DNA from 2 places in the Herbiconiux liukaitaii genome. Region 2 is predicted to be linked to the other one. Evidence: predicted binding sites of a transcription regulator. Region 2 holds the regulator's gene; the other holds the start of a gene.
What was found. The regulator HrcA, encoded in region 2, represses chaperone genes, less so after heat shock. The targets are predictions, from matches to a motif close to TTNGCACTCGNNNNNNNCGAGTGCNAA.
Positions count from the first base shown of each region.

Region 1: the regulator HrcA is predicted to act here: its motif matches at 6,920-6,946, upstream of groL (chaperonin GroEL).

Region 1 covers NZ_JBHFHG010000005.1:131,252-141,785, forward strand. Annotated here, with positions in the region: gene ACEXQC_RS12270 (ABC transporter ATP-binding protein) at 1-509, opposite strand, end outside; gene ACEXQC_RS12275 (DsbA family protein) at 704-1,624, shown strand; tRNA gene ACEXQC_RS12280 (tRNA-Thr) at 1,698-1,770, shown strand; gene ACEXQC_RS12285 (MFS transporter) at 1,744-2,961, opposite strand; gene ACEXQC_RS12290 (nitroreductase family protein) at 2,958-3,485, opposite strand; gene msrB (peptide-methionine (R)-S-oxide reductase MsrB) at 3,503-3,910, opposite strand; gene ACEXQC_RS12300 (GNAT family N-acetyltransferase) at 3,966-4,430, shown strand; gene ACEXQC_RS12305 (DUF3263 domain-containing protein) at 4,511-4,804, shown strand; gene ACEXQC_RS12310 (LytR C-terminal domain-containing protein) at 4,820-5,380, shown strand; gene ACEXQC_RS12315 (cold-shock protein) at 5,534-5,737, shown strand; gene ACEXQC_RS12320 (DUF3048 domain-containing protein) at 5,791-6,858, shown strand; gene groL (chaperonin GroEL) at 6,990-8,609, shown strand; gene ACEXQC_RS12330 (response regulator) at 8,782-9,153, shown strand; gene ACEXQC_RS12335 (response regulator) at 9,184-9,558, shown strand; gene ACEXQC_RS12340 (sensor histidine kinase) at 9,555-10,534, shown strand, end outside.
Region 2 covers NZ_JBHFHG010000006.1:370,069-380,602, forward strand. Annotated here, with positions in the region: gene ACEXQC_RS14135 (ketopantoate reductase family protein) at 1-837, shown strand, start outside; gene ACEXQC_RS14140 (NAD-dependent epimerase/dehydratase family protein) at 877-1,770, opposite strand; gene lepA (translation elongation factor 4) at 1,891-3,741, shown strand; gene ACEXQC_RS14150 (DUF1990 domain-containing protein) at 3,744-4,409, shown strand; gene hemW (radical SAM family heme chaperone HemW) at 4,416-5,639, shown strand; gene ACEXQC_RS14160 (DUF4870 domain-containing protein) at 5,649-6,200, opposite strand; gene hrcA (heat-inducible transcriptional repressor HrcA) at 6,409-7,443, shown strand; gene dnaJ (molecular chaperone DnaJ) at 7,491-8,603, shown strand; gene ACEXQC_RS14175 (16S rRNA (uracil(1498)-N(3))-methyltransferase) at 8,611-9,366, shown strand; gene ACEXQC_RS14180 (histidine triad nucleotide-binding protein) at 9,396-9,758, shown strand; gene ACEXQC_RS14185 (PhoH family protein) at 9,811-10,534, shown strand, end outside.

The DNA.
Region 1 (10,534 bases), on a different contig from region 2:
AGCTTGGCGTCGAGGTTCGACAGCGGCTCGTCCATGAGGAACACCTGCGGCTGGCGCACGATGGCGCGGCCCATGGCGACGCGCTGACGCTGACCACCGGAGAGCGCCTTGGGCTTGCGCGCGAGGTAGGGCTCGAGGTCGAGCAGCTTGGCGGCCTCAAGCACGCGGGTGGCGCGCTCGTCCTTGCCGACGCCGGCGATCTTGAGGGCGAAGCCCATGTTCTCCGCCACGGTCATGTGGGGGTAGAGAGCGTAGTTCTGGAAGACCATCGCGATGTCGCGATCCTTCGGGGGGATGTCGGTGACATCGCGGTCGCCGATCAGGATGCGGCCCTCGTTGACCTCTTCGAGGCCCGCGAGCATGCGCAGGGAGGTGGACTTGCCGCAGCCGGAGGGGCCGACGAGCACAAGGAACTCGCCATCGGCGACCTCGAGGTCGAGCTTGTCGACCGAGGCGCGCGTGGCGCCCGGGTAGATGCGGGACGCCTTGTCGAATGTGACAGATGCCATGATTGAATGTCTCCTTCACCGGCAGGTACGTGCCGGACGATCCGTTGTGATGGATTGAATCCGGACCGACGCCGTCGACGGTCCACCTCTCAGTATGACATGTCGCCCTGTTCGCAGGGTGTGCGCGGTCAACTCCCAGAGTGCGTGCCTACTATCCTGGAGTCATCCCCCACGACCCACGGAGTACTACACGCATGAGCATCAGCGGAGCCGGAGATTCACGCCAGTCGAAGAACGAGCGACGTGAGGCCGCCCAGCAGAAGGCCAAGCAGCTCCGCGAGGAACAGCGCAAGAAGGACGTGCGCAATCGCGTCATCCTCATCAGCTCACTGAGCGTCGTGGTGATCGCGATCATCGTGGGTGTGACCCTCGTGATCACCTCAACGCTCCGCCCCGAGGGCCCCGGACCGCTCAACATGGCGAGCGACGGCATCCAGATCGGCGAGGGCCTGACGGCCACCACGACTCCCGCGCTCGCTGCGGGCGAGGCGCCGCAGCCCACGGTCACCGACCCCGACTCCGGCGTCGTCGACATCCGCACCTACATCGACTACATGTGCCCGTACTGCGGCCAGTTCGAGGCCACCAACAACGAGCAGATGACCGAGTGGCTGCAGTCGGGCGCTGCGACCGTCGAGGTGCACCCGCTCTCCATCCTCGACCGCTCCTCGCTCGGCACGCGCTACTCCACCCGGGCCGCGAACGCCGCCTCGTGCGTGGCGAACTACTCGCCCGACCAGTTCTGGGACTTCAACCGCCTGCTGTTCGAGAACCAGCCGGAGGAGAACTCCGAGGGTCTCGACGACGCCACGCTCAAGGAGCTCGCGACCGAGGCCGGAGTCACCGCGCAGAGCGACATCGAGACCTGCATCGACGACGCCTCCTTCCGCGGCTTCGTGGCCGACTCCACGTCGCGTGCCCTGCAGGACCCGCTGCCGGGTGCTGCAGACGACGAGCCCGTGACGGGCACCCCCACCGTGCTCGTGAACGGCGAGAAGTACACCGGTTCGCTCACCGACGCGGATGCCTTCGCGGCGTTCGTGGTGCAGGTGGCCGGCGAGGCCTACGACACCTCCACGTCGACCCCCACGCCCACCCCGACGCCCGCGGGCTGACCGCTCGCGAGCGCTGCCTCGGGGCCTGCCCGGCTCGTGGCCACCTCGTGGCTACAATGGGGTGTTCCACCCAGCCGGCCTGGCGCAATTGGTAGCGCACCGCTCTTGTAAAGCGGGGGTTACGGGTTCGAGTCCCGTGGCCGGCCCGATGCCGTGCGGCGCTCCACGGTGAACGAGAGCGCGAGCACCACGAGGCCGAGCCCCGCGAGAGCTACTCCCACCACCGCGGGGGAGAGGTAGCCGAAGCCGGCGGCGATCACGAGTCCGCCGAGGAACGCGCCCAGGCTGTTGCCGATGTTGAGCGCCGAGTGGTTGAGGGCGGCCGCGATCGACTGGGCGTCGTGCGCGACATCCATGAGTCGGGTCTGCACGGCGGGTGAGCAGCTGCCCGCGAACAGGCCGATCAGCGTGATGCACACGATGAGGCCGAGGGCGGTGTGCGCGAAGAGCGCGAACGCCAGCACCGAGACCCCCACACCCACGAGGCTGATCACGAGCGAGAGCTTGACCGATCTGTCGGTCAGCCAGCCGCTCAGGAACGTGCCCACGGTCATGCCGACGCCGAAGGCCACGAGCGTCCATGGCACGAAGCCCTCCCCGAGACCCACGACATCCGTGACAACGGGCGCGATGTAGGTGTAGACGGCGAAGATGCCCGCGAAGCCGACCGATCCGAGCAGCAGGGTGAGCCACACCTGCAGGCGGGTGAACGCCGAGAGCTCGTTGCGCAGGGTGGCGGTGGGATCGCCGGGGCTGAACGGCACCGTCAGGACGATCGCGGCGAGGGTGACCACGAAGATCACGGCGACCAGGAGGTAGGCGCTCCGCCAGCCGAAGGTCTGACCGAGGTACGTGCCGAAGGGCACCCCCACGACGTTGGCGATGGCCAGCCCGCCGAGCACGAAGGCCACACCGCGGGCCCGGCGGTCGGGGCCCATGAGCGAGGCCGCCACGAGCGAGGCGATGCCGAAGTACGCGCCGTGCGGCAGGGCGCTCAGGAAGCGCGCGGCCAGCACGAGCTCGAACGAGGGCAGCACGGCGGAGAGCAGGTTGCCCACCACGAAGACGGCCACGAGCGCGAGCAGCAGGCGCTTTCGCGGCCACCTCGCGGCGAGAGCGGCGATGGTGGGCGCACCCACCACCACGCCGAGCGCGTAGGCCGAGACCAGCCAGCCAGCTTGAGCGTTGGCGGATGCTGCGTCGGCGGCGTACTGGGCGGGCAGGAGGTCGGCCGCGATGTCGGGCAGCAGCCCCATCGTGACGAACTCGGTGACGCCGATGCCGAAGCCGCCGAGCGCCAGGGCGAGGATCGCGAGCTGGCGGCGAGCCGGCGTCACAGACTGGAGAGGTGCTCGTGCGCCTTGATGCGACCCTTGGCCCGCGGGCGCCTGGCGCGCTCCGGGAGCCCTCCCACGTAGAGCCAGCCGAGCAGCTCCTCGTTCTCGTCGAGGCGGTGGGCCTTGCGCACGGCCTTCGAGCGAGTCTGGTCGCCCGTGCGCCAGAACACACCCCAGCCGGCGTCGTCCAGCAGCAGGGTGAGGTTGTGGGCCACTCCGGAGGCGACGGCCTCCTGCTCCCAGCGCGGCACCTTGCGGGAGCCGAGGGAGGCGACGATCGCCAGCAGCAGGGGAGCGCGGCGCGCCTTCTGACGGTACTTCTCCGCGTCCCTCCCCTTCTTGCCCTCGGCCTTCGCGAACGCGTCGCCCACGAGGTCGCGGGAGTCACCTCGGATCTCGATGACGCGCCAGGGGCGCAGGCCGCTGTGGTCGGCGAGCTGGCCGGCCGCCTCGACCGCGCTCACGATCTCGGCGTGGGTGGGGCTCACCTCGGTGACCTTCGACGAGGAGCGCCTGGCGAGCATGGCCGCGTGGACGCCGCTCACGCGCCGCCCTCCGGCGCGAAGGTGAGGGAGACGGAGTTCATGCAGTAGCGGTCGCCCGTGGGGGTCTGCGGGGCGTCGTCGAAGAGGTGCCCGAGGTGCGAGCCGCAGTTCGCGCAGCGCACCTCCGTGCGCAGCATGCCGAGCGAGCGGTCCTCGATGAGCTCGACCGCATCCGAGTCCGAGGCGTCGTAGAAGCTCGGCCAGCCGCAGTGCGAGTCGAACTTGGTGGTGCTGCGGAAGAGCTCGTGCCCGCACGCGCGGCAGCTGTAGGTGCCCTCGCGCTTCTCGTCGAGCAGCTCACCCGTCCACGGGCGCTCGGTGGCGGCCTGGCGGAGCACCGCGAACTCGTCCGGCGAGAGCTCGTCGCGCCACTCATCGTTCGACTTGGAAACCTGATAGTTCATGACTGCTCCTGCGTGCGCTGGGGGACCTTACATCTTCCCAGATAAACTCGGGCGGGTGCCCGCTCCCACCATCATCCGGAAGCGCTGGAGCGAACTCTCGGTCGACGAGCTCTACGCGTTCATCAAGGTGCGCACCGACGTGTTCTACGTGGAGCAGAAGGTCGACGACAGCGAGCTCGACTGGCGCGACGCCGAACCGGCCACCCTGCACTACTGGATCGCCTCTGAGGGCGTGACCGCCGCCTACCTCCGGGTGCTCGAGGATGCCGAGCCGGAGCACGCGGACGCGCGCCGGGTGATCGGGCGCGTCGTCGTGCATCCGCAGCACCGGGGCCGGGGGCTGGCCCGCCTCCTGCTCGCCCGCGTGATCGACGACTGGGGGAACGAGGCGATGATGCTGCACGCGCAGAGCTACATCGCCCAGCTCTACCAGGAGGTCGGCTTCGAGCCGTTCGGCGAGGAGTACCTCGAGGCGGGCATCCCGCACCTCTCCATGTACCGGCGGGCGACGGCCGGCTGACGGTGCCTCGCGTGGCTATCGGCTCCTCCCAAGCTCTCCGCCAATATGATGTGGCTGACGTTCGAGAGGAGGACCGTTCCGTGACGACTGCAGACAGCACCCAGGCGCCCGTGGCGACCTCGTCCCCTCTCGGCGACCGCGATGCGCGCATTCTCCGCTTCGAGCGCAGCTGGTGGAGGCACGCCGGCGCGAAGGAGCAGGCCATCCGCAAGGAGTTCGACCTCTCGTCGGCCCGCTACTATCAGCTGCTGGGCGCGCTGATCGACTCCCCGGCCGCGCTCGCCCACGACCCGATGCTCATCACGAGGCTCCAGCGGGTGCGCGACGCGCGCTTGGCCGCACGGTCCGCCCGCCTCCTCTCGCGCGACGACTAGGACACCGCTTCAGCCATGTCATTCCCCGAGGACAGCTTCGACCGCCTGCCCGCCCACCGAGAGCGCGTGGGTGCGCACCGCGGCCCCGCGCAGCGAGGCCGCGGTTGGATGGTGCTCGCCTGGGCGGCGCTCGCCACGGTGCTCCTCGTGGGCGGCGGCATCGTGTACCTCGCCGTCGTGAACGACAATATCCAGTTCACCGACTCCAACAGCGCCGCCGCCACGACCGCGCCCGAGGAGACCGCGACCCCCGAGGCCGTGGCCCCGATCACCGACGGCACACTCGCCGTGACCATCCTCAACGGCACGGAGAACGTCGGTCTCGCGGGGCGCGTGGGCGAGGCCGCTGTAGCCGGCGGGTGGAACGTGGCCACGCAGGCCAACGCGAGCACGACCGACTTCGCCACCACCACGGTCTACTACGAGGACCCGGCCAACGAGGCCGCGGCCCTCGGCCTCGCGCAGCTGCTCGGAGGAGCAGCGACAGAGCTCTCCTCGAGCTTCCCGGGCGCCGCCCTCACGGCCGTGATCGGCACCGACTACGCGGGCCCCGGCCTCGAGGCGCCCGTCGCCTGAGTCGCCCAATATTTCGCGCGTGTTTCGGTCGTGTTGAGTTGCGATCACGATGTCGGGAATTCACCGCGCAGCCCGTTCCCCGGTGATTAGTATCTGAAAACGGGCGTGGCAAACTGTGCCGCTCCTGCAGAAACACAGCACTTGGGAGTAACGATGGCGAACGGAACCGTGAAGTGGTTCAACGCTGAAAAGGGCTACGGCTTCATCACCGTCGACGGGGGCGGGCAGGACGTCTTCGTCCACTACTCCGCGATCGACATGGCGGGGTACAAGGTGCTCGAAGAGGGCCAGGCGGTCGTCTTCGAGGTCGGCACGGGATCCAAGGGGCCGCAGGCCGAGTCCGTGCGCCTCGCGTGACGCGCCGCGACCGGCTCGGTTCGCCTCGCGCCGCTCGACGCTAGTCTGACCTGGTGGTCAGTCGTCGATCGGATGCCGTGCGCGTCGCAGCAGGGTGCGTGGTCGTCGCTCTCGCCGCAGCCCTCGCCGGCTGCACGAGCGAGTCGGAGCCCGTGCCCGAGAACACCGTCACACCCACAGCTGCCTTCTCCTCCGACTACGTGGAGCCTGCACCTCTCGTGCCGGCTCCCCTCCGCGGGACGCTCGTGGCCGAGGGTTCCCTCACGGGGCCGTCGCTCGCCGCGAAGGTCGACAACCACGAAGAGGCCAGGCCCCAGCTCGGCCTCGAGCGCACCGACATCGTGTTCGAGGAGCTCGTCGAGGGCGGGCTCACGCGCTACGTCGCCATCTGGCAGTCGGATGTGCCCGAGCTCATCGGCCCGGTGCGGTCCATCCGCCCGATGGACCCCGACATCGTCTCTCCCCTCGGGGGCATCATCGCGTTCTCCGGCGGCCAGGAGCAGTTCGTCGACATGATGCGCGACACCCCGGTGTACAACGCCATCCACGGCGAGAGCGACACCGAGGCCACGTTCTACCGCATCGACGGCAAGGAGAGCCCGCACGACGTCGTGGTGCGGGCCCAGGAGCTCGTCTCCGAGCACCTCGACCTCGCCGCCCCCTCGCAGCAGTTCGCCTACTCCTACGACGTGCCGTCGTCGACGGCCGCCCTCGAAGGCGACCCCACGGCGGGCGTCTCGCTGGTCTTCTCCGACGAGCGCTACCCGAGCTGGAGCTGGGACGAGGCGTCGTCGACGTGGCTGCGCTCGCAGGAGGGCGCCCCCGACCTCGACTCCGAGGGCGCTCAGCTCTCGGCGGTCAACGTCGTGACGCTGCGGGTCGACGAGGTCTACGACTACGACGCCGAGGTGCCCCAGGCCGTGATGGTGGCCTCGGGCGAGGCGTGGGTGAGCACCGGTGGCAAGACGGTGCACGCCACCTGGTCGAAGGATGCCGCGACCTCGCCGATCCGCCTCACCGACGATCTGGGCGCCACCCTCCGGCTGGCTCCCGGCAACACCTGGGTCGAGCTCGTGCCCAACGAGCAGGGCAGTGTGACGTTCCTCCCTCCCTCGGCGTAGCTCTCCGCCTCACGCGACGGTGCCTCACTTGCACTCGCGCATCCCGAGTGCCAATATTGACTTAGCACTCAGGAACACCGAGTGCTAAACACCGAATCTTTGAATACGTCCAGGGAGGACGAGAAACACATATGGCAAAGATCATTGCTTTTGACGAAGAGGCCCGCCGCGGTCTCGAGCGCGGCCTGAACATCCTCGCCGACGCCGTGAAGGTCACGCTCGGCCCGCGCGGCCGCAACGTCGTGCTCGAGAAGAAGTGGGGCGCTCCCACGATCACCAACGACGGCGTGTCCATCGCCAAGGAGATCGAGCTCGACGACCCCTACGAGAAGATCGGCGCCGAGCTCGTCAAGGAGGTCGCCAAGAAGACCGACGACGTCGCGGGCGACGGCACCACCACCGCCACCGTGCTGGCCCAGGCGCTCGTGAAGGAAGGCCTCCGCAACGTGGCCGCCGGCGCCGACCCGATCTCGCTCAAGAAGGGCATCGAGAAGGCCGTCGCCGCCGTCTCCGCCGAGCTGATCAAGAACGCCAAGGAGATCGAGACCAAGGAAGAGATCGCCGCCACCGCGTCGATCTCTGCCGCCGACCCCGAGATCGGCGCGATCATCGCCGAGGCCATCGACAAGGTGGGCAAGGAAGGCGTCGTCACCGTCGAGGAGTCGAACACCTTCGGCACCGAGCTCGAGCTCACCGAGGGCATGCGCTTCGACAAGGGCTACCTCTCCGCGTACTTCGTGACCGACCCCGAGCGCCAGGAAGCGGTCTTCGAAGACCCCTACATCCTGATCGTCAACTCGAAGGTCTCGAACATCAAGGACCTGCTGCCGATCGTCGACAAGGTCATCCAGACCGGCAAGCAGCTCCTCATCATCGCTGAGGACGTCGACGGAGAGGCGCTCGCGACCCTGGTCGTGAACAAGATCCGCGGCATCTTCAAGTCGGTCGCCGTCAAGGCCCCCGGCTTCGGCGACCGCCGCAAGGCGCAGCTGCAGGACATCGCGATCCTCACCGGCGGCCAGGTCATCTCGGAAGAGGTCGGCCTCAAGCTCGAGAACGTGACCCTCGACCTGCTCGGTCAGGCCCGCAAGGTCGTCATCACGAAGGATGAGACCACCATCGTCGAGGGTGCCGGCGACGCCGAGGCCATCGCCGGTCGCGTGGCTCAGATCCGTGCCGAGATCGAGAACAGCGACAGCGACTACGACCGCGAGAAGCTCCAGGAGCGCCTCGCCAAGCTCGCCGGAGGTGTCGCGGTCATCAAGGCCGGTGCCGCCACGGAGGTCGAGCTCAAGGAGCGCAAGCACCGCATCGAAGACGCCGTGCGCAACGCCAAGGCCGCCGTCGAAGAGGGCATCGTCGCCGGTGGTGGCGTCGCCCTCATCCAGGCCGGCAAGACCGCGTTCGCCAACCTCGACCTCAAGGGTGACGAGGCCACCGGTGCGAACATCGTCAAGGTCGCCATCGAGGCGCCCCTGAAGCAGATCGCCTTCAACGCCGGCATGGAGCCGGGCGTCGTCGCCGCCAAGGTGCGCGAGCTCGACTACGGGTGGGGCCTCAACGCCGCCACCGGCGAGTACGTCGACCTGCTGGCCGCCGGCATCATCGACCCCGCGAAGGTCACGCGCTCTGCTCTGCAGAACGCGGCGTCCATCGCCGGTCTGTTCCTGACGACCGAGGTCGTCGTGGCCGACAAGCCCGAGAAGAACGCGGCTCCGGCCGGCGACCCCACGGGTGGCATGGACTTCTGAGTTAGTTCGAACACGAGAACGCCGTGTCGGCCCCTTCGGGGCCGGCACGGCGTTCTCGCGTTCCCGCGCCGGTCCCCGCCCGGCGCGACGGGCGCGACGCGCCCTGCGGGCGTGTGGGATGTACTCTTCACGGAGAGGGTCAACGGATCGTCGTGGGCAGGAAGAGGGTGTCGTGCCACAGCATCCGGCACCCCACGCGGGGCGTTCCGCTCTGATCGTCGACGATTCCGAGGATCAGGCGCATCTTCTCCAGGTGCACCTGGAACGATTGGGCTTCTCCGTCTCGGTCGTCGGCTCGGCCGAGGCCGCCATGGACTCCTACCGACGCATCGAGCCGACCGTCGCCGTGGTCGATCTGCTCCTCCCGGGAATGAACGGCTGGCAGCTCGTCGAGGCGATGAAGGCCGAGGTGGCGGGCTCACGGCTCGTCGTGACCTCGGTGCTCGACGCGGAGGACTATCCGGCCGCAGATGCGGTGCTGCCGAAGCCGTTCACCTTCCGGCAGGTCGCACGCACGATGGACACCATCTTCCCGACCGGGTAGCGGTGAAGGACTCGAGGGGGCGCGAGCAGCATGAACGTACTGATAGCCGATGACGACGCGGATCTGCGCGAGCTCGTGACCATCGCGGTCGAGAAGGCCGGTGGCGCCGTCGTGGCCGCGGTCGGCACGGGCACCGACGCCTGGGCCGTGCTGCAGAGCACGCAGGTCGACCTCGCGGTGCTGGACATCTCCATGCCGGGGATGACCGGGCTCGAGGTCACCAGGCTCGCGAGGGAGCATCCGGCCCTCCGCGATCTGACCATCCTCATCATCACCGCGGACGGGTCCGTGACCATCGGCGAGGAGGCGACGGCCGCCGGTGCCGACGCGCTGATCAGGAAGCCGTTCCAGGTGCGTGAGCTGGTGCGATCCCTCCGCGACCTCGGGACCACGTCGGATCGATGAGGGCCTCGATCGTGCGGGCCACGTCGGGGACATTCGGATCCTGGCCTCCCCTCCTCAAACACGGTGCGGCCCTCAGCGGCTTCGCGCTGGCGAACCTCCTCCTCCTGTCGCCGCTGGACTTCGAGGCCGCGTTCTGGCCGGTCTTCGCCGCGGACGCCATCGTCGTGCTGGCGGCCGGGTTCGCGATCGTCCTCCCTCGCACCTCGCTGTCCGCCCGCTGGGAGATCCTCATCCCGCTCGTGACCTTCGTGGCGATCGCGCTGCTGAGGACAGCGACGGGCGGTCAGGTCTCGCCGTTCGGGGCTCTCATGATCCTCCCCGTGGTGTGGATCGCGTCGCAGCCGGGGTTCCGCTACGTGTTCATCTCCTTCGCCGGCGTGCTCGGGGTCGTGGCCGTGCCGTTCCTCGTCGGGGTCTCGTCGGTGGCCGTGGCGTCGGACGTGGCCCGCCTGGTCTTCACCCCAGCCATCTTCGCCATCGCCGCCGTGCTCATCAACCAGATCGCCCGTGTGCAGAACGACCGCCTGCTCCGCATGGAGCGGCTCGCCCGCGAGCACGACCGCCTCGTGGCCTCGCTGGAGGAGTCCACCCAGGAGGCGCTCCGCCGGCAGCAGCAGACCCTCGACGCGGCTCGACTCCGCGACAGCGTGTGGGAGTCCATCACGGGGCACGCCATCATCGGCACCGATCTCGACGGCACGGTGAACGTCTGGAACCGCGGGGCGGTCTCGCTGCTCGGGTACGCGAGCACCGAGGCGATCGGGCACCTCGGGATCCTCGACATCCGCCCCCACGTCGAGGAGGAGGGGTCGGCTCCCCGCGGCAGACCGGAGGCACCCGAGGTGAGCGAGTGGGTGCTCGAACGCAAGGACGGATCGACCTTCCCGGCGCACGTCGTGATGACCGAGCGGTTCGACGAGGTCGGCGACCCGGCCGGCTTCATCTTCGTGGCCACGGACGAGACCGAGGCCACCGA
Region 2 (10,534 bases):
GCCCACCCGCACGCCACGGCCGCCCTCGACGCGACCCCCGAGCTCGCCATCCTCGCCGTCAAGGCCCAGGATGCGCCGGCAGCCCTCGCCGAGAACGCCCCCTTCCTCGAGGGCGTGCCGCTCATCGTGGTGCAGAACGGCCTGGGCGGCGCGGAGGCGGCGGCGAAGCAGCTCGAGGGCACACCGGTCATCGGAGCGCTCGCGCTCTACGCGGCCTCGTTCCTCGAGCCGGGCCGCATCACCATCACCACGGGCGGTGCGACCTACCTAGGCCGCCTGACAGACACACCCGAGGCCGTGTTCGAGACCGCCGCCGACACCCTGCGCGGCATCCTCGACACCCGCCTCACCGCCAACTTCGAGGGCGCGCAGTGGACCAAGCTCATGGTCAACCACGTCAACGCCCTCCCCGCCATCACGGGCCTCTCGGTGCAGCAGACCATCGCCGACCCCCGCCTGCGCGCGGTCCTCACCGCGAGCATGCAGGAGACGATCGGTGTCGCCCGCGCCTCCGGCGTGCACTTCGAGTCGCTGCTCGGCCTCGACGACCGCCTGCTGCGCGCGGTCGGCCGCCTGCCCCGCGCGCTCGCGCAAGTGCTTCCCCTCGTGATGGGCAGGCGCATGGGGGCGACGCCCAACCCGGGGTCGACTCTGCAGAGCATCCGTCGCGGTCAGCGCACCGAGATCGACCACCTCAACGGCGCCGTCGTGGCGGCGGCAGCCGCGGCAGGCCGACGCGCCCCCATCAACGAGGCGCTCGTCTCACTCGTGCACGACGTCGAGCGCACGAGCACCTTCTTCACCCCGGACGAGGTGCGCGCCGCCATCCGCCTCTGAGGCGAGGTGAGGCGAGGCGAGTCGAGTCGAGGCACCAGCTCAGCGCACGTACGACCCCGAGCGCAGCTCCTCCACGAGCGTCGGCCCGTTCGGCTCCCACCCCAGATCGATCCGCGCCAGAGACCCGGTCGCCTGCTGATCGAGCAGCAGCGCATCACCGAACTCCTCACCGAGCCGTGCGTGCACGTCCTCCACCGAGGTCGGCGCGACCCGACCGCCCAGCCCGGCGGCCTCGGAGGCCGCCTCCCCGAGCGAGCGCACCGTGGGGTTCTCGCCGCTCGCGCCGATGTAGTACGAACCGCCCTCGGCCAGGTCGAACGCGAGCACGTAGAGCTCGGCGAGGTCGTCGACGAACACCGTCGTCCAGTGCTGCGACCCGGATCCGATCAACGACAGTGCAGACGAACCGGACGAGTCGGAGACCTGCGGCGCCGACGCCACGAGGTTCGGGATGCCGCCCCCGTGCCCGAACACCACGGCGGGCGCGATGATGCTGGTCTTGATGCCGACCGCCGTGCGCACCCGCCCCTCCACGGACGGCCGCCACGAGGTGAGGGCGGGAGGAGCGAACGGGCTCTCCTCGGTGAGATCGCTGCCGGCCCCGAAGATCCAGATGCCGCTCGTGTGCACGTAGGGCTTGTCGCTGCCCTCGAGCCCGGCGAAGACCGCGGAGACGAAGGTGTCGTCGGTCGGAGCGCTCGACTCGTCGCCGGGGGAGGCGGTGTGGATGACGCCGTCGCTGTCGAGGGCGAGGTGCGTCACGATGTCGCGGTCGGTGAGGTCGCCGAGCACGGCGGTGGCGCCGACGGCCTCCACCTCCCGCGCCTTCTCCTCGGAGCGCACAAGGGCGACGACGGCGCGGCCCTGGCCGCGGAGCTGACGGAGGACTGCGGAACCGATGTATCCGGTCGCGCCGGTGAGGAGGATGGCCATGTGTCGATCTAACCGAACAACACCCCGACCATTCCACTCATGACGCTGTGAGTCCGCCCCGCGGGTGACGTGGCAGAATAGGGCGTCCGGCGATCCGGTCCGACCGACCCAGAGGAATGCGTGAGTCCCCAATCACTGAAGGCGCTGCAGCCCGCCTCCACCGACCCCGCGTTCATCCGCAACTTCTGCATCATCGCGCACATCGACCACGGCAAGTCCACGCTGGCCGACCGCATGCTCGGCATCACCGGCGTCGTGAGCGACCGCGACATGCGCGCCCAGTACCTCGACCGCATGGACATCGAGCGCGAGCGCGGCATCACGATCAAGAGCCAGGCCGTGCGCATGCCCTGGTCGCTCGGTGACGACACCTTCGCGCTCAACATGATCGACACCCCCGGCCACGTCGACTTCTCCTACGAGGTCTCGCGGAGCCTCGCCGCCTGTGAGGGCGCCATCCTGCTCGTCGACGCCGCCCAGGGCATCGAGGCGCAGACCCTCGCCAACCTCTACCTGGCGCTCGAGAACGACCTCACCATCATCCCCGTGCTCAACAAGATCGACCTCCCGGCCGCCGATCCGGAGAAGTACGCCAAGGAGCTCGCCGGCCTCATCGGCGGCGACCCGAACGACGTGCTGCGCGTGAGCGGCAAGACGGGTCTCGGCGTCGAGGAGCTGCTCGACCGCGTCGTCGAGCGGATCCCGGCCCCCACGGGCGATCCGACGGCGTCGGCGCGCGCGATGATCTTCGACTCGGTCTACGACTCCTACCGCGGCGTGGTCACCTACGTGCGCATGATCGACGGTCACCTCAACCCGCGCGAGCGCATCCAGATGATGTCGACCCGTGCCACCCACGAGATCCTCGAGATCGGTGTGAGCTCCCCGGAGCCGACGCAGAGCAAGGGCCTCGGCGTGGGCGAGGTGGGCTACCTCATCACGGGTGTGAAGGATGTGCGCCAGTCCAAGGTGGGCGACACCGTCACCACGGCCGCCAAGCCCGCCACCCAGGCGCTGCCCGGCTACACCGAGCCCCTGCCGATGGTGTTCTCGGGTCTCTACCCCATCGACGGCAGCGACTACCCGGTGCTCCGCGAGGCCCTCGACAAGCTCAAGCTCAGCGATGCGGCGCTCGTCTACGAGCCCGAGACCTCCGTGGCACTCGGCTTCGGCTTCCGCTGCGGGTTCCTCGGCCTGCTGCACCTCGAGATCATCACCGAGCGGCTCGAGCGCGAGTTCAACCTCGACCTCATCGCCACCGCGCCCAGCGTGATCTACGAGGTCACCACGGAGGACAAGAAGACCGTCACGGTCACGAACCCGAGCGAGTTCCCCGGCGGCAAGATCATGAACGTCAAGGAGCCCGTGGTCAACGCGGCCATCCTGGCGCCCAAGGACTACGTGGGCACCATCATGGAGCTCTGCCAGGGCCGTCGAGGCATCCTGCAGGGCATGGACTACCTGGGTGAGGATCGCGTCGAGATCAAGTACACGATGCCGCTCGGCGAGATCGTGTTCGACTTCTTCGACAACCTCAAGTCGAAGACCGCGGGCTACGCGAGCCTCGACTACGAGCCCGCCGGCGAGCAGGAGGCCGACCTCGTGAAGGTCGACATCCTGCTGCAGGGCGAGCAGGTCGATGCGTTCAGCGCCATCGTGCACCGCGACAAGGCCTACGCCTACGGGGTGCTCATGACCGGGCGTCTCCGCGAACTCATCCCGCGCCAGCAGTTCGAGGTGCCCATCCAGGCCGCCATCGGCGCCAGGATCATCGCCCGCGAGTCCATCCGCGCCATGCGCAAAGACGTGCTCGCCAAGTGCTACGGCGGCGACATCTCGCGCAAGCGCAAGCTGCTCGAGAAGCAGAAGGAGGGCAAGAAGCGCATGAAGATGGTGGGCCGCGTCGAAGTGCCCCAGGAGGCCTTCATCGCAGCGCTCTCGGGCGATGTCGAGAAGAAAGACAAGAAGTGACCGTGGCGAGCGCACTCCCTGCTCGGCAGACCGCGGTCGACGCCCCGCTGAGCTACGCGGCCATCGGGGCCACCCAGTCGGCCGACCTGCTCTACTACCCGCCGAAGGGCTTCCGCCCGATGGAGCGGCGGGCGCGCATCGGATCGGGTTCCGCGCGCTTCGAGACCGCGAGCGCCAAGCTCATGGCGTGGGGCGTTCAGCGAGGCTCCGGCATCGTGGTCGGCGACATCCAGCTGCCCCCGCCCACCGACACCGACTACGTGGGCATCGTCTACGACGCCGACGGCAACCCCGTGGCCCCGCGCGACACCCACCCCGAGCAGGCCTACGGCGAAGACGGCACCCCGCTCGTCTCGCCCGGCGCCACCGCCGTGCTCTCGATCAAGGCCTTCGGGTTCACGTTCACCGCCCCCGTGCGGGTGGTCTACCTCGTGGAGGAGCCCGGCCGCCGCGGTTTCGCCTACGGAACCCTGCCCGGGCATCCGGAGTCGGGGGAGGAGAGCTTCGTGGTGGAGCACCTCTCCGACGACTCGGTCTGGATCGTCATCCGCGCCTTCTCTCGCCCGAGCACCTGGTTCTACCGGCTCGGCTATCCAGCCCTCCGCTTCATGCAGGCCCGCGCGACGCGCCGCTACCTCCGCTCGCTCTCGCCCGCGCGAGGGCTCTAGGCGGCCGTGCCCTCCGCTCTTCCGCTGGGCGATCCCGCTCCCGTCGACGGGCTGCTCCCGCTGCGCGGAGCCCCCTCCTCGGCCGATCGCGACTTCGGCCTCTACGTGCACGTGCCGTTCTGCCGGGTGCGCTGCGGCTACTGCGACTTCAACACCTACACGGCCACCGAGCTGCGGGGCGCCAAGCAGTCCGACTACGCCGACGAGGCCATCGCCGAGATGCGCTTCGCCGAGGGCGTGCTCGCGGCCTCAGGGGTGGCCGAGCGCCCGCTCTCCACGGTCTTCTTCGGCGGCGGCACCCCCACGCTGCTGCCGGCGCACCAGCTCGCCCAGATGCTCGGAGCCGCTCGCGACACGTGGGGCTTCGAACCGGGTGCCGAGATCACCACCGAGGCCAATCCCGACTCCGTCGACGCCGCCTACCTCGCCACCCTCGCCGACGCCGGGTTCACGCGGGTGAGCTTCGGCATGCAGTCGGCGGTGCCGAGCGTGCTGGCCACCCTCGAGCGCACGCACGACCCCGCGCGCATCCCGGATGTCGTGCGCTGGGCCCGCGATGCCGGTCTGCAGGTGAGCCTCGACCTCATCTACGGCACCCCGGGGGAGACGATCGACGACTGGCGGCGCTCGCTCGACGCGGTGCTCGAGAACCGCCCCGACCACGTCTCCGCCTACGCCCTCATCGTGGAGGACGGCACCAAGCTCGCCCGCCAGATCCGCACAGGCGTCGTGCCCGAGCCCTCCGACGATCTGCAGGCCGACATGTACGAGCTCGCGGATGCCACGCTCGCTGACGCGGGCTACGACTGGTACGAGGTGAGCAACTGGGCGCACCGCGAGACCGGGCAGCCCTCACGCCACAACCTCGGCTACTGGGTGGGCCACGACTGGTGGGGGATCGGCCCCGGCTCGCACAGCTACGTGGGCGAGACCCGCTGGTGGAACGTCAAGCACCCCGCCGCGTATGCCCAGCGCATGGCGGAGGGCACCTCACCTGCCGCCGGCCGGGAGACGATCGACGGCGACACGGCCGAGCTCGAGCGCGTGCTGCTGCTCACGAGAGTGCGCGGTGCGCTGCGCGTCGACACGCTCGCACCGGAGGCCCGCCGCGAGATCGCCGGACTCATCGCGGAGGGCCTGATAGACGGAAAAGCGGCGCTCCACGGGGCGGTCGAGCTGACCCTCGAGGGCCGTCTGCTCGCCGACGCCGTGGTGCGCCGCCTGACGTGATGCTTCGCGCTACTTGATGAAGCGGAAGTTGAAGAAGTAGCGGTAGGTGCCGCCGCCGTTGACCTTGACGCCCGCGATGATCGCGAGGATGAGGCCCACGATCTGCACGGCCCAGGCCAGGAAGTAGAACAGGAAGCCGATGAAGATGAAGGCCAGGATGGTGCCGATGATGTAGAGCCCCACCACGAAGATCGCGACGGTGATCTGGAAGTTCAGCGACTCCTTGGCCTCCTGGTTGGTGAGGGGCCCGCGATCCTTGAAGATCAGCCAGATGATGAGCGGCGGGATCCAGCCGAGGATGCCGCCGAGCTGGCCGAGCATCGCCCACTGCTTGTCCTCCGCGGGGGAGAGGGGTGCCTGCACGGGAGCGCCCTGGTAGCCGCCCTGCGGGTAGGCCTGCTGCTGCTGCTGGTAGCCGGGGGGCGGGGCCTGGTAGCCGGGCGGCGGGGCCTGGTATCCGGGGGGCGGAGCCTGGTAGCCGGGAGGGGGCGTCTGGCCGGGGGGAGGCGTCGGCTGGCCAGCGGCCGGATCGTACGGCGGCGTTGCGTTGGGGTCAGTCATTGTCTCGTTGCCTTTCAGACGGGGAGCAGGTGCTCGTATCAGAGGCAGGATAGCGCTCGGGCTGGCGCTGGGCAATGATTGAGACCCCGGGTGTCCGCCCCCGCAAGCCCCCGAGTGGGGATATGATTGGCACTCCGGATGCGTGAGTGCCAACCGCATCCCGAATCGGGGCTCCTCACCGGGCCCCCGCGAAGGGAGGAGGTTCGAGATGGTGTCGGAACGCAGTCTCGAAGTCCTCCGCGTGATCGTGCAGGACTACGTCGCCTCCCGCGAGCCCGTCGGTTCGAAGCGCATCGCCGAGCAGCACTCCTTCGGGGTCTCGGCGGCCACGATCCGCAACGACATGGCGCTGCTCGAGGAGGAGGAGCTCATCGCGGCTCCGCACACCTCCTCCGGTCGTGTGCCCACCGACAAGGGCTACCGCCTCTTCGTCGACCACCTCTCCGACCTGCGGCCGCTCAGCCAGGCCCAGCGCCACGCCATCGAGACCTTCCTCGGCTCCTCCGTCGACGTCGACGACGTGCTCGCCCGCACGGTGCGCCTTCTCTCGCAGCTCACCCACCAGGTGGCGCTCGTGCAGTACCCCTCGCTCTCGCAGGCGAGGGTGCGCCACGTGGAGGTCGTCGCCCTCACCACGCGTCGGCTCATGACCGTGGTCATCACGGATGCCGGGCACGTCGACCAGCGCGTCGTCGACGTCCCCGCCGATCTCGACGACGGGCTCATCGCCACTCTCCGCGCCCGCCTCAACGAGGTGCTCGCCGGTCTCACGGTCATCGAGGGCGCCGCGGCGCTCGCCGGGTTCGGCGACCGCTTCCCGCCCACCGAGCGCCCGGTCACCGACAGGGTCGTGGCCATCCTGCTCGAGCAGCTCTCCGCCAACCGGCAGGAGAAGATGCTCATCGCGGGCGCCGCCAACCTCGTGCGCACCGAAGACGACTTCTCCGGCAGCATCCTCCCCGTGCTCGAGGCGGTCGAGGAGCAGGTGGTGCTGCTGCGGCTCTTCAGCGAGATGGAGGCCGACCAGCGCGGCGTCACGGTCTCGATCGGTCGCGAGAACGAGTCGTTCGGCCTCGGCGAGACCTCCATCCTCGCCTCGGGCTACAGCGGTGTGGGCACCTCCATCTCCCGCCTCGGCGTGCTCGGCCCCACCCGCATGGACTACTCGAGCAACATCTCGGCGGTGCGTGCCGTGGCGCGCTACCTCTCCCGCACTCTCGGCGATCCAGGCAGCCCCGGCTGATCTGCTCGACCGGACCCCGAATTCCCCGAACGAAGGAGTAGCCCCTGGTGGCTGACCACTACGACGTGCTCGGTGTGTCGCGCGAAGCGACGCCCGAGGAGATCAAGAAGGCCTACCGCAGGCTCGCGCGCGAGCTGCACCCCGATGTGAATCCGAGTCCGGATGCGCAGGAGAAGTTCAAGGAGGTCACCCACGCCTACGACGTGCTGAGCGACCCCGGTCAGCGGCGCGACTACGACCGCGGCCCCCAGCAGGGCTTCGGCGGTGGTGCGCAGGGCTTCGGCGGCTTCGGAGACATCTTCGAGACCTTCTTCGGCAACCAGGGCGGCGGTGGCTCCCGCGGCCCCAAGTCCCGCGCCGAGCGCGGGCAGGACGCGCTGCTGCGCGTGGAGGTCGACCTCGGCGAGGTCATCTTCGGCACCCACCGCGACCTCGAGGTCGACACGGCCGTGCTCTGCGAGACCTGCAACGGCAGCTGCTGCCAGCCGGGCACCTCTCCCGTCACGTGTGACATCTGCGGCGGATCGGGATCCATCCAGCGCACCGTGCGCTCGCTGCTCGGCAACGTGGTCACGAGCGCCCCCTGCGGCACCTGCCGCGGCTACGGCACCGTCATCCCCAACCCCTGCGCCACGTGCCAGGGCCAGGGCCGCGTGCGTGCGCGCCGCACCATCCCCATCGACATCCCCGCGGGCGTCGACACGGGCCTGCGCCTGCAGCTCCCCGGCCAGGGCGAGGTCGGCCCCGCCGGCGGCCCGCAGGGCGACGTCTACCTCGAGATGAAGGTGCGTCACCACGACGTGTTCTCGCGCAACGAGGACGACCTGCTGTGCACCCTCGAGGTGCAGATGTGGGATGCGGTGCTCGGCACCACCACCACGGTGAAGGCGCTCGACGGCGACATCGAGATCGAGATCAAACCGGGCACGCAGAGCGCCGAGGTGCTCACGGTCAAGGGCCGCGGCGTCTCGCACCTGCGCGGCAACGGGCGAGGCGACCTGCGGGTGGGCATCCAGGTGGTCACCCCCACCAAGCTCGACCACAAGCAGAAGGAGCTCATGAAGCAGCTCGCGGCGGCGCACAAGTACCCGGCGCCGAGCCTCGGCCACTTCCAGCAGGGCCTCTTCGCCAAGCTGCGCGACCGCTTCCTCAACGTCTGACCCGCTCGTGAGCTCGCTGTTCCTCCGCGACGACCTCGCCGTCGTGCCCGTCGAGACGGGCGACACCGTCGAGCTCACGGGCGACGAGGCGCGGCACGCCGTCACCGTCAATCGGATGCGCGTGGGCGAGCACACCACGATCGGCGACGGCCGAGGCCTGCTCGTGCACGGCATCGTGACGCACACGGAGGCGCGCCGGCTCGAGATCGTGGTGGAGTCGGTCGAGCGGCACGACGAGCCGAGCCCCCGGCTCGTGCTCGTGCAGGCCCTCGCGAAGGGGGACCGCGACGAGCTCGCCATCCAGGCCGCCACCGAGCTCGGCGTCGCCGGGGTGGTGCCGTGGCAGGCCGAGCGCTCGGTCTCGCGCTGGTCGGGGCCCAAGATCGCGAAGGGCGTCGAGCGCTGGAGCACCATCGTGCGCGAGGCCGCGAAGCAGTCGATCCGCCCGTGGGTGCCCGTGGTCGAGGAGCCCGTCGACACCAAGGCCCTCGTGGCTCTCGCCGCCCAGCACCGCGTGCTGGTGCTCGAGCCCACGGCCGAGACGAGGCTCAGCGCACTCGACCTCGGCGACGTCGACCCCAGGGGCGGCGTGCGCGCGACCCTGCTGGTCGTCGGCCCGGAGGGCGGGATCTCCCCGCGCGAGCTCGAGGCGCTCACCGCTGCCGGTGCCGAGCTCGTGCGCCTCGGCGACGAGGTGCTGCGCACCTCCACCGCGGGCCCCGCCGCTCTGGCGGTCGCCAATGTCGCCCTCGGGCGGTGGTGAAGGCGGCGGGCGAACGTAGGATTGAGGGCATGTCCAGCGAATCCGAGACGCCCTCGATCTTCACGCGCATCGTCGCCCGCGAGATCCCCGCCACCATCGTGGCGGAGACCGACCGCGTGATCGCCTTCGAAGACATCGCCCCCAAGGCTCCCGTGCACGTGCTGGTCGTCCCGAAGACCGAGCAGTACCGCGACGTGGCCGAGCTGGCCGCCGGCGATCCCGCACTCCTCGCCGAAGTCGTCGCCATGGCCCAGTCCCTCGCGGGGGAGCTGGCCGACGGCGATTTCCGCCTCATCTTCAACTCCGGCGAACGAGCCGGCCAGACCGTCTTCCACGTGCACGCGCACGTGCTGGCAGGCGGCCTGGAGGAATCCACACTTGGCACACTCTGAATCACGACCCGCTTCGTCCGACGAAGCCAGCTTCCACATCGACGGCGTCGAGATGGTGCGCCTGCTCGGTCCGCAGGACAGGCTGCTCACCACGGTCGAACGCCGCTATCCGCTGGTCACCGTGCTCGTGCGCGGCAACGAGATCACGCTCTCGGGCGACTCCGACCAGGTCGACGCCGCCCGTCGCCTCGTGGAGGAGCTGCTCCTGATGGTGCGGAACGGGCAGGACCTCACCCCCACCGAGGTCACCTCCTCGGCCAGCATCCTCGAGAGCGCGAGCAGGCGGAGCCCCTCCGAGATGCTCGGTCAGGCGATCGTCTCGGCGCGCGGCAAGACCGTGCGGCCGAAGACCGCCGGCCAGAAGGAGTACGTCGACGCGATCGACGAGAACACGATCGTGTTCGGCATCGGCCCCGCCGGAACGGGCAAGACCTACCTCGCCATGGCCAAGGCCGTCCAGGCCCTGCAGCGCAAGGAGGTCGAGCGGATCATCCTGACCCGCCCGGCGGTGGAGGCGGGGGAGCGCCTCGGCTACCTCCCCGGCTCGCTCACCGACAAGATCGACCCCTATCTGCGCCCGCTCTACGACGCGCTCAACGAGATGATGGATCCCGAGGTCGTTCCCAAGCTCCTCGCCGTGGGCACCATCGAGGTGGCACCCCTCGCGTACATGCGCGGCCGCACGCTCAACAACTCCTTCATCGTGCTCGACGAGGCCCAGAACACGACGCCCGAGCAGATGAAGATGTTCCTCACACGGCTGGGCTTCGGATCGA